3 regions of the Methylocystis sp. MJC1 genome follow, and region 1 is predicted to be linked to each of the others. Evidence: predicted binding sites of a transcription regulator. Region 1 holds the regulator's gene; each other region holds the start of a gene.
What was found. Region 1 encodes LexA, which represses DNA repair genes until DNA is damaged. Its sites were predicted from a motif close to TGTTCNNNNTGTGTTCNG; they were not measured.
Positions count from the first base shown of each region.

Region 2: OGR47_RS00500 (PA0069 family radical SAM protein) is a predicted target of LexA. The motif match lies at 1,697-1,714, and genes of this name have one in related genera.
Region 3: recA (recombinase RecA) is a predicted target of LexA. The motif match lies at 1,243-1,260, and genes of this name have one in related genera.

Region 1 covers NZ_CP107558.1:1,303,322-1,307,360, forward strand. Annotated here, with positions in the region: gene OGR47_RS06240 (acetyl-CoA carboxylase carboxyltransferase subunit alpha) at 1-476, shown strand, start outside; gene OGR47_RS06245 (L,D-transpeptidase family protein) at 734-1,903, shown strand; gene lexA (transcriptional repressor LexA) at 2,098-2,811, shown strand; gene OGR47_RS06255 (ComEC/Rec2 family competence protein) at 2,988-4,039, opposite strand, start outside.
Region 2 covers NZ_CP107558.1:100,889-104,927, forward strand. Annotated here, with positions in the region: gene OGR47_RS00495 (homospermidine synthase) at 1-1,357, shown strand, start outside; gene OGR47_RS00500 (PA0069 family radical SAM protein) at 1,839-2,957, shown strand; gene OGR47_RS00505 (ribonuclease HII) at 3,070-3,681, shown strand; gene OGR47_RS00510 (site-specific DNA-methyltransferase) at 3,823-4,039, shown strand, end outside.
Region 3 covers NZ_CP107558.1:3,484,597-3,488,635, forward strand. Annotated here, with positions in the region: gene OGR47_RS16835 (NAD(P)/FAD-dependent oxidoreductase) at 1-1,033, opposite strand, end outside; gene recA (recombinase RecA) at 1,345-2,412, shown strand; gene alaS (alanine--tRNA ligase) at 2,632-4,039, shown strand, end outside.

The DNA.
Region 1 (4,039 bases):
TTCCGGGGATCGACGCCGAGGAGCGCGGCCAGGCCGAGGCGATTGCCCGCTCCACCGACGTGTCGCTGTCGCTGGGCGTGCCCAATGTGGCGGTTGTCGTCGGCGAGGGCGGCTCCGGCGGCGCGATCGCCATTGCAGCCGCCAATAAGGTTCTGATGCTGGAGCACGCGGTTTATACGGTCGCCTCGCCCGAGGCTTCGGCCTCGATCCTGTGGCGGGATTCCGGCAAGGCGCAGGAAGCCGCGACCAGCATGAAGATCACCGCGCAGGATCTGCTCAAATTCGGCATCATCGACCTCATCGTCGCCGAGCCTGCGGGTGGCGCGCATCGCGATCCCGCCGCCGCCATCGCCGCCGTGGGCGAAGCCATCTGGTCGGAGCTTTCCCGCTTGACCAATCTCTCGCGCGAGCAGCTGCGCGCCGCGCGCGCCGAGAAATTCCTTAACATGGGCCGCAAGATCGAGGCGAAAGGTTAAGGTAAATAGATCGAATTGCCGGCTTCGCCTAAGGCGGCAAGGGGGTTGGACACTTTCTCGTCCCATTCTGCTCGTTAGCTTTCGGGGCGGGCGAGAAGAGTCTGGCCTGGTAAGAATCGGGTTACCCAACGCAGCGTAAGCATGGGGCAGTTGCGTATTTGGACCGCGCGCCTTCGGGCTCGCATTGGCCTGGCGGGCCCGCTGGCTCGCGGCCGACAAAATGCGCGGGCGCCGGGGCGCTGAGGGGAGCTGAGCGCATGGAACATCGGATCTTGAAGCCGGCCGCGGTCGCCGTCGCTTTCGCCGGCCTGTCGCTTTCCGCCTGCCAGGACAGCGGTCTTTCTCATCGTGCGCTGGCGCCCGTGCCGCCGGAGACGCTCGCCAAGATGGAGCAGCTCGGCACCACCAAAGAAGCGCCGATGCTGATCCGCGCCTATAAGAAAGAGGCGGAGCTCGAGATCTGGAAACAGGGCGCGGACGGCAATTACATCCATCTCAAGACCTTCCCCATGTGCCGCTGGTCGGGCCAGCTGGGCCCCAAGACGCGTGAAGGCGACCGTCAGGTGCCGGAGGGCTTCTATGCGATCACCCCGGCGCAAATGAACCCGAATTCCTCCTATTATCTTTCGTTCAACGTCGGCTATCCGAACCAGCTCGACCGCGCCCTGGGCCATACAGGCGGCACGATCATGGTGCATGGCGCCTGCTCGTCGGCGGGCTGTTTCTCCATGACCGACGCCCAAATCGCCGAGATCTACGCCATCGCCCGCTCGAGCTTCGACGGCGGACAGCGCGCCATTCAGATGCAGTCCTATCCGTTTCGCATGACGGCGGAAAATCTCGCCAAGCACCGGCTCGACGCGAATATCGGCTTTTGGAAGAACCTCAAGGAAGGCAACGACGTTTTCGAGGTGACGAAGCAGGAGCCTCAGGTCGCTTATTGCGGCGGCCGCTATGTCTTCAATGCGACGGCGAGCGGCGCGATGGACCCGGTCTCGGCCTGTCCGGCCCTCAAACGCGATCCCGAGCTCGTCGCCAGCGTTTCCGCCAAGGCCGCTAAGGACGACGAGAAGATCGCCGAGCTTTCTCAGACCGTGAAGCCGGTGCGCGTCGTCTATGAAGACGGCGGCCAGCATCCGAGTTTCGCCTCCAAGGCGGGGGAGGCCAGCCGTCCCGAGGCGCTGACGGGGCCGACCGAAATCGCGCTCGAAGAGAAGCCGGCGCGCGCCACCGGCAAAGCCGCGCAGCAGCTCGCCGCAAAATCGCCGGTCGTGACCATGGCCGCCGCCAAGGCCGCGGCGCAGAGCCACGAAGCCTCGACCGTCGTCCGGGCGCTTGCGCCGGAGCACCATCGCGAAATGTCGGCGCTGGCCGACGAAAATGGACCGACAGCGTCGATCAAAAAGGCGCTCAACGCGAAGAAATAGCCGATCCGATCGGCATTGCTTTCAGCCGCGCTCGTTCGGGCGCGGCTTTCCTTTTGAAAAGCTTTTGTTAACCGGGGCTGGGCAATAGTTCTTGCGGAACGCACCGGGAACGTTTATAAGCCGTTCATGATTTGTTTTGAGGCTCGCGGCCTGAGGGCGAGGCGCGCGGCGGTTCGTGTCGCGAGGGGCGGGTTATGCTGACAAAAAAACAGAGCGATCTGCTGCGTTTCATCCACGAGCGTCTGAAGGAAACCGGCGTTCCGCCGTCTTTCGACGAAATGAAGGACGCGCTGGATCTACGCTCCAAGTCCGGGATTCATCGGCTTATTCTCGCGCTCGAGGAGCGCGGTTTCATTCGGCGCCTGCCCAATCGCGCGCGCGCGCTCGAGGTTTTGCGGCTTCCCGAATCGGCGACGCCGCGCGGGGGCGGCGTCGCGCGCGGCGGCAAATTCTCGCCTTCGGTGATTCAAGGCAATCTGGGCCGCGTCCGGCCGCTGCATGAGCGCGGCGAGGACGAGGCCAATCAGCAGGTGGCCATTCCGGTGATGGGCCGCATCGCCGCCGGCACGCCGATCTCCGCCATTCAAAGCCGCAGCCATACCATCAGCCTGCCGCCCGAAATGCTGTCGAGCGGCGAGCATTTCGCGCTGGAAGTGCGTGGCGATTCCATGATCGAGGCTGGCATCCTGGATGGCGACACGGTCGTCATCAAGAAGCAGGACTACGCCGACACGGGCGACATTGTCGTCGCGCTGATCGAGGACGAGGAAGCGACATTGAAGCGGCTACGCAAGCGTGGCGCGTCGATCGCGCTGGAGGCGGCGAACCCCGCTTATGAGACGCGCATCTTCGGGCCGGACAAGGTGCGCATCCAGGGTAAGCTGGTGAGCCTGCTGCGTAAGTATTGACTGTGACCACCGCCGTCATTGCGAGCGAAGCGAAGCAATCCAGGGCCGCATTACTGCTCTGGATTGCTTCGTCGGCTTCGCCTCCTCGCAATGACTGGGCGGTTTTGTTCTGGATTGCCGATCGCCTCTTTGTTCGGGCGTCGGGAATGAGCCACCCCAATCCGCCACCCACGCTATCACTCCAGCGGCTCCGCAAGTTCCGCTTCCTCCGAGCTTTCGTCCTCGAGCGCTATTGCGCGTTTCGTCGCCTGCGCGGGTTTGGGCGACCAGGGGCGATCTTCGTCGACGCCCCGGGCGGTCGTCCATGCGACGGCGCCGCCTTCCAGAATTCGCAGCGAGACGGCGCCCGTCTCCGCGAGCTTGCGCCGGTCGATCACGATCGGCGCTTTGCAGCCCTCCGGCGCCCGTAGCGGCGTGATGACGATGGCGGCGCGGGGGCAGTCTTCGAGAAGCGCCGCTCGTGACGTCGCCAATACGACGATCCTCCCATCGACAGCCTTGCCGATGCAGCCATAATCGTCGCAGGACGCCGCTTTCGCCTCAGCGACGGCGCGCGCATCCGCATCGGCGCGCAACCATTGTTCCGCGGCGAAAGCGCCGGGCTTCTTACCGAGAAGGGCCAATTCGCCCGAGGGGCGTCGCAAAGCAGCGGCCTCTCCCGTCGCCGGAATGGCGATGTCGAAGCGGGCTGCGTTCGTCGCTCCCATAAGGCCGATCAAAGCGAGCGGAATGGCCGTCGCCCGCCAGACCCATGTCCGCCACAGCACGGCGGACAGCACGGCGAGCGCAAGAAAAACCATTGCCCAAGGCGCGAAGGCCTTCACATGCAGGCTCGCTCCCGGCGCATTCGCGATGAGGCCGGCGAGCCAGATCACGAGGCCGATTCCCATCTCGAGATAGCGCCATATGAAGCCGTCGAGGCCAAAGGGGTAGAGCGCCGCGCCGATCAGCGCGCAGGGCACGGCGAAGAACTCGATTGCCGCAAGCGTCAGCGGATTGCCGATGAGCACATAAGGGCTCAGCTCGTGAAAGTCGTAGGCCATGAAGGAGGCGGTGGCGGAAGTCGCGCAGAGCGTCGCGACAAGCGCCGCGCCCGGCCCGTGCAGCAAACGCTCGCCGATCATCTCCCGCCATTCGGCAAGATGGCTGCCAAGGCCGGCCTGCGCCGGTTGCCCGCGCCTTTCGGCCAGCTGGTCGCCGCGCCATTCGTAAATGGCGATGAGCGCCG
Region 2 (4,039 bases), 1.2 Mb from region 1:
CTTGCCCCTGATCGAGCGCCATTTCGACTTCGACAAGAGCCGCTTCACCGTCATCGATCCGGTCGATACGCATCGCCGGCTGCTCGATGAACGCGGCATTGCTTTTCTCCAAGAAAAGCTCACCCCCGAGAACTATCGCGAAGTGCTCACGCCCCTTCTGACGAACGGCGGCGGACAGGCCTTCATCGTGAATCTCTCGGTCGACGTCTCCTCGCTCGACATGATCAAGCTCGCCCGCGAGCTGAAAGCGCTTTACGTCGACACCGTCATCGAGCCCTGGCCGGGCTTCTATTTCGACAAGAACATGGGCAATGAGGCCCGCACCAATTACGCGCTGCGCGAGACCGTTCTGGAAGAGCGCCGCAAGAACCCGGGCGGCACGACCGCCGTCTCCTGCGTCGGCGCCAATCCCGGCATGGTGTCCTGGTTCGTCAAGCAGGCGCTCGTCGACATCGCCAAGGACACGGGCGTCTTCGACAAGGAGCCGACGACCCGCGCCGAATGGGGCGCGCTGGCGCAAAAGCTCGGCGTCAAGGGCATCCATGTCGCCGAACGCGACACACAGCGCGCGCGCGGCCCCAAGCCGCAGAATGTCTTCGTCAACACCTGGTCGGTCGAGGGCTTTGTTTCGGAGGGCATGCAGCCGGCCGAGCTCGGCTGGGGCACGCATGAGAAATCGCTGCCGGACATCGGCCGCACGCATTCCACCGGCTGCGGCGCAGCGATCTATCTGCTCTCGCCCGGCGCCAACACTCGCGTGCGCAGCTGGTGCCCGACGCCGGGCGCGCAATTCGGCTTCCTTGTCACGCACAATGAAGCGATCTCGATCGCCGATTTTCTGACCGTGCGCGACGGCGCGGGCAATGTCGCCTATCGCCCGACCTGCCATTACGCCTATCATCCGGCCAATGACGCCGTTCTGTCGCTGCACGAAATCTTCGGCGCGGCCGGCAAGATGCAGCCGAGCTGGAAGATCCTCGACGAGAACGAGATCGTCGACGGCATCGACGAGCTTGGCGTGCTGATCTTCGGCCACGCCAAGAATGCTTATTGGTACGGCTCGCAGCTCTCGATCGAAGAGACGCGCGATCTCGCACCTTATCAGAACGCGACCGGCCTGCAGGTGTCCTCCGCCGCGGTCGCCGGCATGGTCTGGGCGCTGGAGAATCCGGAAGCCGGCATCGTCGAGGCGGATGAGGTCGACTACAAGCGCTGCCTCGAAGTGCAGCTGCCCTATCTCGGGCCGGTAAAGGGCTATTACACCGACTGGACGCCTCTGGAAGGCCGCCCCGGCTTGTTCCCCGAGGACATCGACGAGAGCGATCCCTGGCAGTTCAAGAATATTCTGGTGCGTTGATCGCCGGCGTCACGCCCTCGACTTCGCAACGAAACGCATGGAGGCGGCGCGCGAGCGCTGCCTCTTTTTTGTCTGAATTCTCAAGGCCCTACCGGGAATCCTGAACGACCACCCGCCGTCATTGCGAGGAGCAAAGCGACGAAGCAATCCAGGGCAGCCACTGCGGCTCCTGGATTGCTTCACTTCGCTCGCAATGACGGCGCTCGTCTGCTTTTGATCCCTGCTGGCCCGCCAGCCCGCCGGGGGAAAACTCCGATGCGAGCCGTCCAAAGCGGGACGTGCTCATCCCCGCCGCCCGAGGCTTAACTTCATCTTAAACCCTCTTGCATGCGCCGAGATTGTTCTTTATTTGTTCCTTATTCGCGCTATGTTCCGCTTCGGCAGGTCGAGCCGCAGCGGGGCAACGAGTCCCCAAAGTCGCGATCACGGGAGGCCGGTCCCGCCGGCCTCCCCTTAGGGGCCGTTTTGTCGGGAGTGGATCATGGGTCGGCTCGCTGAAATCTCGACGGATGCGCAGGCGCAAATCGGCGCGCTGGTCGAGCCCGAACGGCGGCGCGGGCGCGGTTCGCTTTCCAAGCGCAGCGGCCGCTATGAGAAGGAACTCCGCGAAGAGACCGACGACGGCTGGGGCTCGCTCGAGACCCTGGAGGCGCTGAAGACCAATATCCACGTCGAGAAGCCGCGCTCGATCATCACGAAGAACGATTCTCCCGACATCGCCTTCGACCGCTCGATCAACCCCTATCGCGGCTGCGAGCATGGCTGCGTTTATTGTTTCGCGCGCCCGACCCACGCCTATATGGGCTTCTCGCCTGGGCTCGATTTCGAGACCGAAATTTTTGTAAAAGAAGGCGCGGCGCAGCTTTTGGAGCGCGAACTCTCGGCTCAAAACTACGCGCCGAAAGTCATCGCCATCGGAACGAACACCGATCCGTATCAGCCTTCGGAAAAGCGCCATCGCATCATGCGCTCTATTCTGGAAGTGCTGGCGCGCGCGAAACATCCGGTCGCAATCGTGACGAAATCGACGCTCGTCTTGCGCGATCTCGATCTTCTGGCCCCGATGGCGCAAGACGGGCTCGCCAAGGTCGCTTTTTCGGTGACGACGCTCGATGCGCGCCTCGCCCGGATCATGGAGCCGCGCGCCGCCACGCCCGAGCGCCGGCTCGACGCCATGGAAAAGCTCGCCGCCGCCGGCGTGTCGGTCGCGGTGATGGCGGCGCCGATCATTCCCGCCGTCAATGACGACGAGATCGAGGCGATCCTCACCCGCGCCCACGCGGCGGGCGCGCGTGAAGCGGGCTACATCATGCTGCGCCTGCCTCTCGAAGTTCGCGATCTTTTCAGCGAGTGGCTGGTCGCTAATTTTCCGGACAAGGCACGCCGCGCCCTGTCGCTCGTGCGTTCGACGCGCGGCGGCAAGCTGTACGACCCAACCTTCGGCAAACGCTTCACCGGGGAGGGGCCATATGCGTGGATGCTCGGCCGCCGCTTCGAGCTTGCGGCCAAGCGACTCGGCTTTTCGAGCTCGACCTTCAAATTGCGCACCGACCTCTTCGAGCCGCCGCGCCGGGGTCCGCAGCAGCTCAGCCTCTTTTGAAGGGGAGAGCCGCGAATTTTTCATTGCCAATAAGACGACCAACCGCTTTTTTGACCGCCATGCGCAAGAGAGACCCTAATCGTTCCTGGCCCTGTCATTCTGGCGTCGCGCAATGAGCGCCGGCCCCGACTTCCGCATTGAAGGCCGGTTGCACCGGCAGGGCATCTGGCCTGTCGCCGGCGTTGACGAAGTCGGACGTGGACCGCTCGCCGGGCCCGTCGCCGCCGCCGCAGTCATTCTCGATCCGAAGCGGCTACCGCGCGGCTTGGACGACTCCAAAGCCCTGACGCAGAAGGAACGGGAAGCCGCTTTCGAGCGGATCATGGAAAAAGCGATCGCCGTCAGCATCGCCTTCGTCACGCCCGCTGAGATCGACGTCATCAACATCCGACAAGCGTCGCTCGCCGCAATGATTCGCGCAGTCGCCACCCTGTCTCACGCGCCCGCCTATGTGCTGGTCGACGGCTCCGACCCGCCGCGGCTTTCTTGCCCGTGTCGCGCAATCGTCAAGGGCGACGCCTCGACTCTCTCTATCTCCGCCGCGTCTATCGTCGCAAAAGTGGCGCGTGACGCAATGATGCGGCGACTTGCCGCACATTATCCAAGCTACGGATTCGAGACCAATGTCGGCTATGCGGCGCCGCGCCACCTCGAAGCGCTACGGGAGAACGGCCCAACCCCCGCACATCGCATGAGCTTCTCGCCGCTCCGCGAGAAAGTATAAACGAAACCTTAAAGCTAAGTTTCTTATTTCATTAAGATTTCCGTCCGAAAAAGAGACGCCTCCCAACACCGTTCCTATACGCGGCCTTTACCTCGATCCGGCATCTTCGCAACTGTTGGTAGCGTATGTGGTGTTGAGTTCATGAGTAGCGCGCGCGTCGGGGCGGCCCGCCTCAAATCCCGGATAAAGGTCACGCGTACCGGGACATCCATCGCGGAGCCGCTCCACGCGCAGCCTGCTCGAAATACGATATTGCGCGGCGATTGCGCCAAGCTGATGCAGACGCTGCCCTCGGAGAGCGTCGATCTCGTCTTCGCCGATCCGCCCTACAATCTCCAACTCGCCAATAGACTGACGC
Region 3 (4,039 bases), 1.7 Mb from region 1:
GCTTTTGCCCGCGCAGCCGCCGACGGATGGCGCGGCCCGCGTACCAGCCCATCTGCTTGGCAGAGGCTGCGAGCGCAGGGACGGGCTTCCCATCCGCGCCGATCACCAGCGCCTGATCGCCCGCCACATAGACATCCGGCAGCTCTGGAGCGGTAAGCTCGGGCCCCACTGCGATGCGGCCGGCGCGATCGCCGGGAACGCCAAGCCAATCCGCCGCCGGCGAGGCCCGCACGCCCGCCGCCCAAAGGATCGCGCCGGCCGGTATGTCCTTGCCGCCGGCGACAACCTTCTTCTCGTAGACCTCCTCGACCGCCAACCCTGTGCGCACCTCGACGCCCATGCGCTGCAGCGCGCGTCGGGCGTAGTCGGAGAGCTGCTCGGGAAAGGTCGAAAGAATTCTTGGGCCCGCCTCCAGCAAGAGAATGCGCGCGGCGCGTGGATTGGCGCGGCGGAATTCAGGCGGCAGGGCTCCGCGCGCTAGCTCGGCGATGGCGCCGGTCAGCTCCACCCCCGTCGGCCCGCCGCCGACGATGACGAAGGTGAGCAGACGGGCCCGCTCTTCCTCGTCGCCGCTCGCCTCCGCCTGTTCGAATGCCAGCAGCGGGCGGCGGCGGATCAGCGTTGCGTCGTCTATGGATTTTAGCCCCGGCGCGGCCTTGGCCCAATTTTCGTGGCCGAAATAGGAATGAGCGGCCCCGGTCGCGATGACAAGGAAGTCATAGGGGATCTCACCCCGATGCGTCTTGACGACCTTGCGCGCCGCATCGACGCCGTCGACGGCGAGCATAAGCACGGTCACGTCGGCGCGCCCGCGCATCACATAGCGAATCGGCCATGCGACATCCGAGGCGGCGAGGGCGGCGGTCGCGACCTGATGTAGAAGCGGCTGAAAACAGTGATGATTTTCTTTGTCGAGGAGCAGGATTCGCGCGCCGCTCCCGTTGAGAGCCAGCGCCGCCGAGAGACCTGCAAAGCCCCCGCCGATGATGATCACGCGTGGAGGGCCGCTTTGTTGCGCGCATGGCTCTGGCATGAGGCGTTCCCAAAATGCGATCCCCGTCAACTAGCCCTTCAGAAGCCGTCGAAAAGAACGAATGCGTTGTTCTCCGGCCGTTCGGGGAAATGACAACAAGCGGTCCGTCCGAACGGAGAGTTGATCCCCCAAACGCGCCGGCCCCGACTGCAAATTGGCCGAGACCATCTCAGGAGGACCGCCCCGAGCTTCGGAGCCCAATTTTAGGCGCGAACAAAAAATGAACTTGGCTTCGAGAACAAATCATGCACAATTGTGTCAGAGTTGTTGTTGCCCCCGCCATTGAAATCATGCCAGAAGGGATTTCAGCCGTGAGCCAAGCCAATCTCCGCCTCGTGGAAGGATCGTCCGTGGACAAGACCAAGGCGCTGGACGCCGCCCTGTCGCAGATCGAACGCGCCTTCGGCAAGGGCTCGATCATGCGGCTCGGCAAAAATCAAAAAGCCGTCGAAATCGAGACCATTTCCACCGGCTCGCTCGGCCTCGATATCGCGCTTGGCGTCGGGGGCCTGCCGCGCGGTCGCGTCGTCGAGATTTACGGCCCCGAATCCTCGGGCAAGACCACGCTGACCCTGCATGTCATCGCCGAGGCGCAGAAGATTGGCGGCGTCTGCGCTTTCGTCGACGCCGAACATGCGCTCGACCCGGTCTACGCCCGCAAGCTCGGGGTCAATCTGGACGAGCTGCTGATTTCTCAGCCCGACACCGGCGAGCAGGCGCTGGAAATCACCGACACGCTGGTGCGCTCGGGCGCGGTCGACGTGCTCGTCATCGATTCGGTCGCCGCCTTGACGCCGCGCGCCGAGATCGAAGGCGAAATGGGCGAGGTGCAGCCCGGTCTCCAGGCCCGTTTGATGAGTCAAGCGCTGCGCAAGCTGACCGCCTCCATCTCGCGCTCCAATACGCTCGTCATCTTCATCAACCAGATTCGCATGAAGATCGGCGTCATGTATGGCTCGCCGGAAACGACGACGGGCGGCAATGCGCTGAAATTCTACGCTTCGGTCCGTCTGGACATCCGCCGCGTCGGCGCGATCAAGGAACGCGACGAGACGATCGGCAACCAGACTCGCGTCAAGGTGGTCAAGAACAAGGTCGCCCCGCCTTTCAAGCAGGTGGAATTCGACATCATGTATGGCGAAGGCGTCTCGAAGGTCGGCGAGCTCATCGATCTCGGCGTGAAGGCCGGCGTTGTCGACAAATCAGGCGCCTGGTTCTCCTACGACAGCCAGCGGCTCGGCCAGGGCCGCGAGAACGCCAAAGGCTTTCTGCGGCAGAACCCCGAGGCCGCTCAGCGCATCGAGCAGGCGATCCGCGAGAACTCGGGCCTTATTGCCGAGAAAATTCTGGATGCCGCCGACGCTGACGACAAGGAATAGGCGGAAGGATCCTTCCCGCACGGATCTCCCGCTTTTCAAAGGCCCGCCCCGCGGGCCTTTTTCATTGCCGAAAAGCTTGCGGACTGGCATATCGCCCCGCGACAGACATGCGCTCGTAAAATCGAGATGGCCCCGACGCGCCGGACGCGCTTTCGTTCGGCTTACCTATTCACCATATGATCGGGAGGGTTTCCCGGTCGCGCCCGAGAGAGACGCATAATGAGCAGCGTCAACCAGATACGCTCCACCTTCCTCGATTACTACGTCCGCAACGGCCATGAGAAGGTCGCGTCCTCTCCCCTCGTTCCGCATAACGATCCCACGCTGATGTTCACCAATGCGGGGATGGTGCAATTCAAAAACGTCTTCACCGGCGTCGAGAAACGCCATCAGGCGCGCGCGACCTCCTCGCAGAAATGCGTGCGCGCCGGCGGCAAGCACAATGACCTCGACAATGTCGGCTACACGGCGCGCCACCACACCTTCTTTGAGATGCTGGGGAATTTCTCCTTCGGCGATTATTTCAAGGAAGGCGCAATCGAGCTCGCCTGGGGTCTGATCAGCCGCGAGTTCCAACTTCCAATCGACCGTCTCCTCGTCACCGTCTACCACGATGACGACGAGGCTTACGGGCTCTGGAAGAAGATCGCCGGCTTCCACGACAGCCGGATCATCCGCATTTCCAGCTCCGACAATTTCTGGAGCATGGGCGACACGGGTCCCTGCGGGCCTTGCTCGGAAATCTTCTACGATCAAGGCGAAGCCTTGGCTGGTGGTCCCCCGGGCAGCCCCGATGAGGACGGCGACCGCTTTCTGGAATTCTGGAACCTGGTCTTCATGCAATACGACCAGGTCGCGCCGGGCCAACGCGCGCCCCTCCCCCGTCCGTCGATCGACACAGGCATGGGCCTCGAGCGCATTGCCGCCCTGCTCCAGGGCGTCACCTCGAATTACGAGATCGATCTCTTCCGCGCCTTGACGGGCGCCGTCGCAGACTTCACCAACGTGCCGGTCAACGGCCCGCACGCGGCGAGCCACCGCGTGATCGCAGACCATCTGCGCGCCTCCTCCTTCCTCGTCGCCGACGGCGTAACGCCTTCGAATGAAGGGCGCGGCTATGTCCTGCGGCGGATCATGCGCCGCGCCATGCGCCATGCGCAGCTGCTCGGGGCGCAAGACCCGCTGATGTGGCGCCTCGTGCCGACGCTCGTCGCGGAAATGGGCCAGGCATATCCCGAGCTCTTGCGCGCCCAGGCGCTGATTGTCGATACGCTCAAAACCGAAGAAACGCGCTTCCGCGCCACGCTTACGCGCGGTCTCGCAATTCTCGACGAAGAGACCGCCGGGCTGACCGAGGGCGCGAAATTTTCAGGCGAAACCGCCTTCAAGCTCTACGACACATATGGCTTCCCGCTCGACCTCACCGAGGACGCGCTGCGCCCGCGCGGCATCGCCGTCGACAAGGACGGCTTCGACGCCGCTATGGGCCGCCAGCGTGCGGAAGCCCGCAAGGCCTGGGCCGGCTCCGGCGATACAGCTACCGAAACGCTTTGGTTCGCCCTGAAGGAACGCATCGGGGCCACGGAATTCCTCGGCTATGACGCCGAAAAGAGCGAAGGCGTCGTCA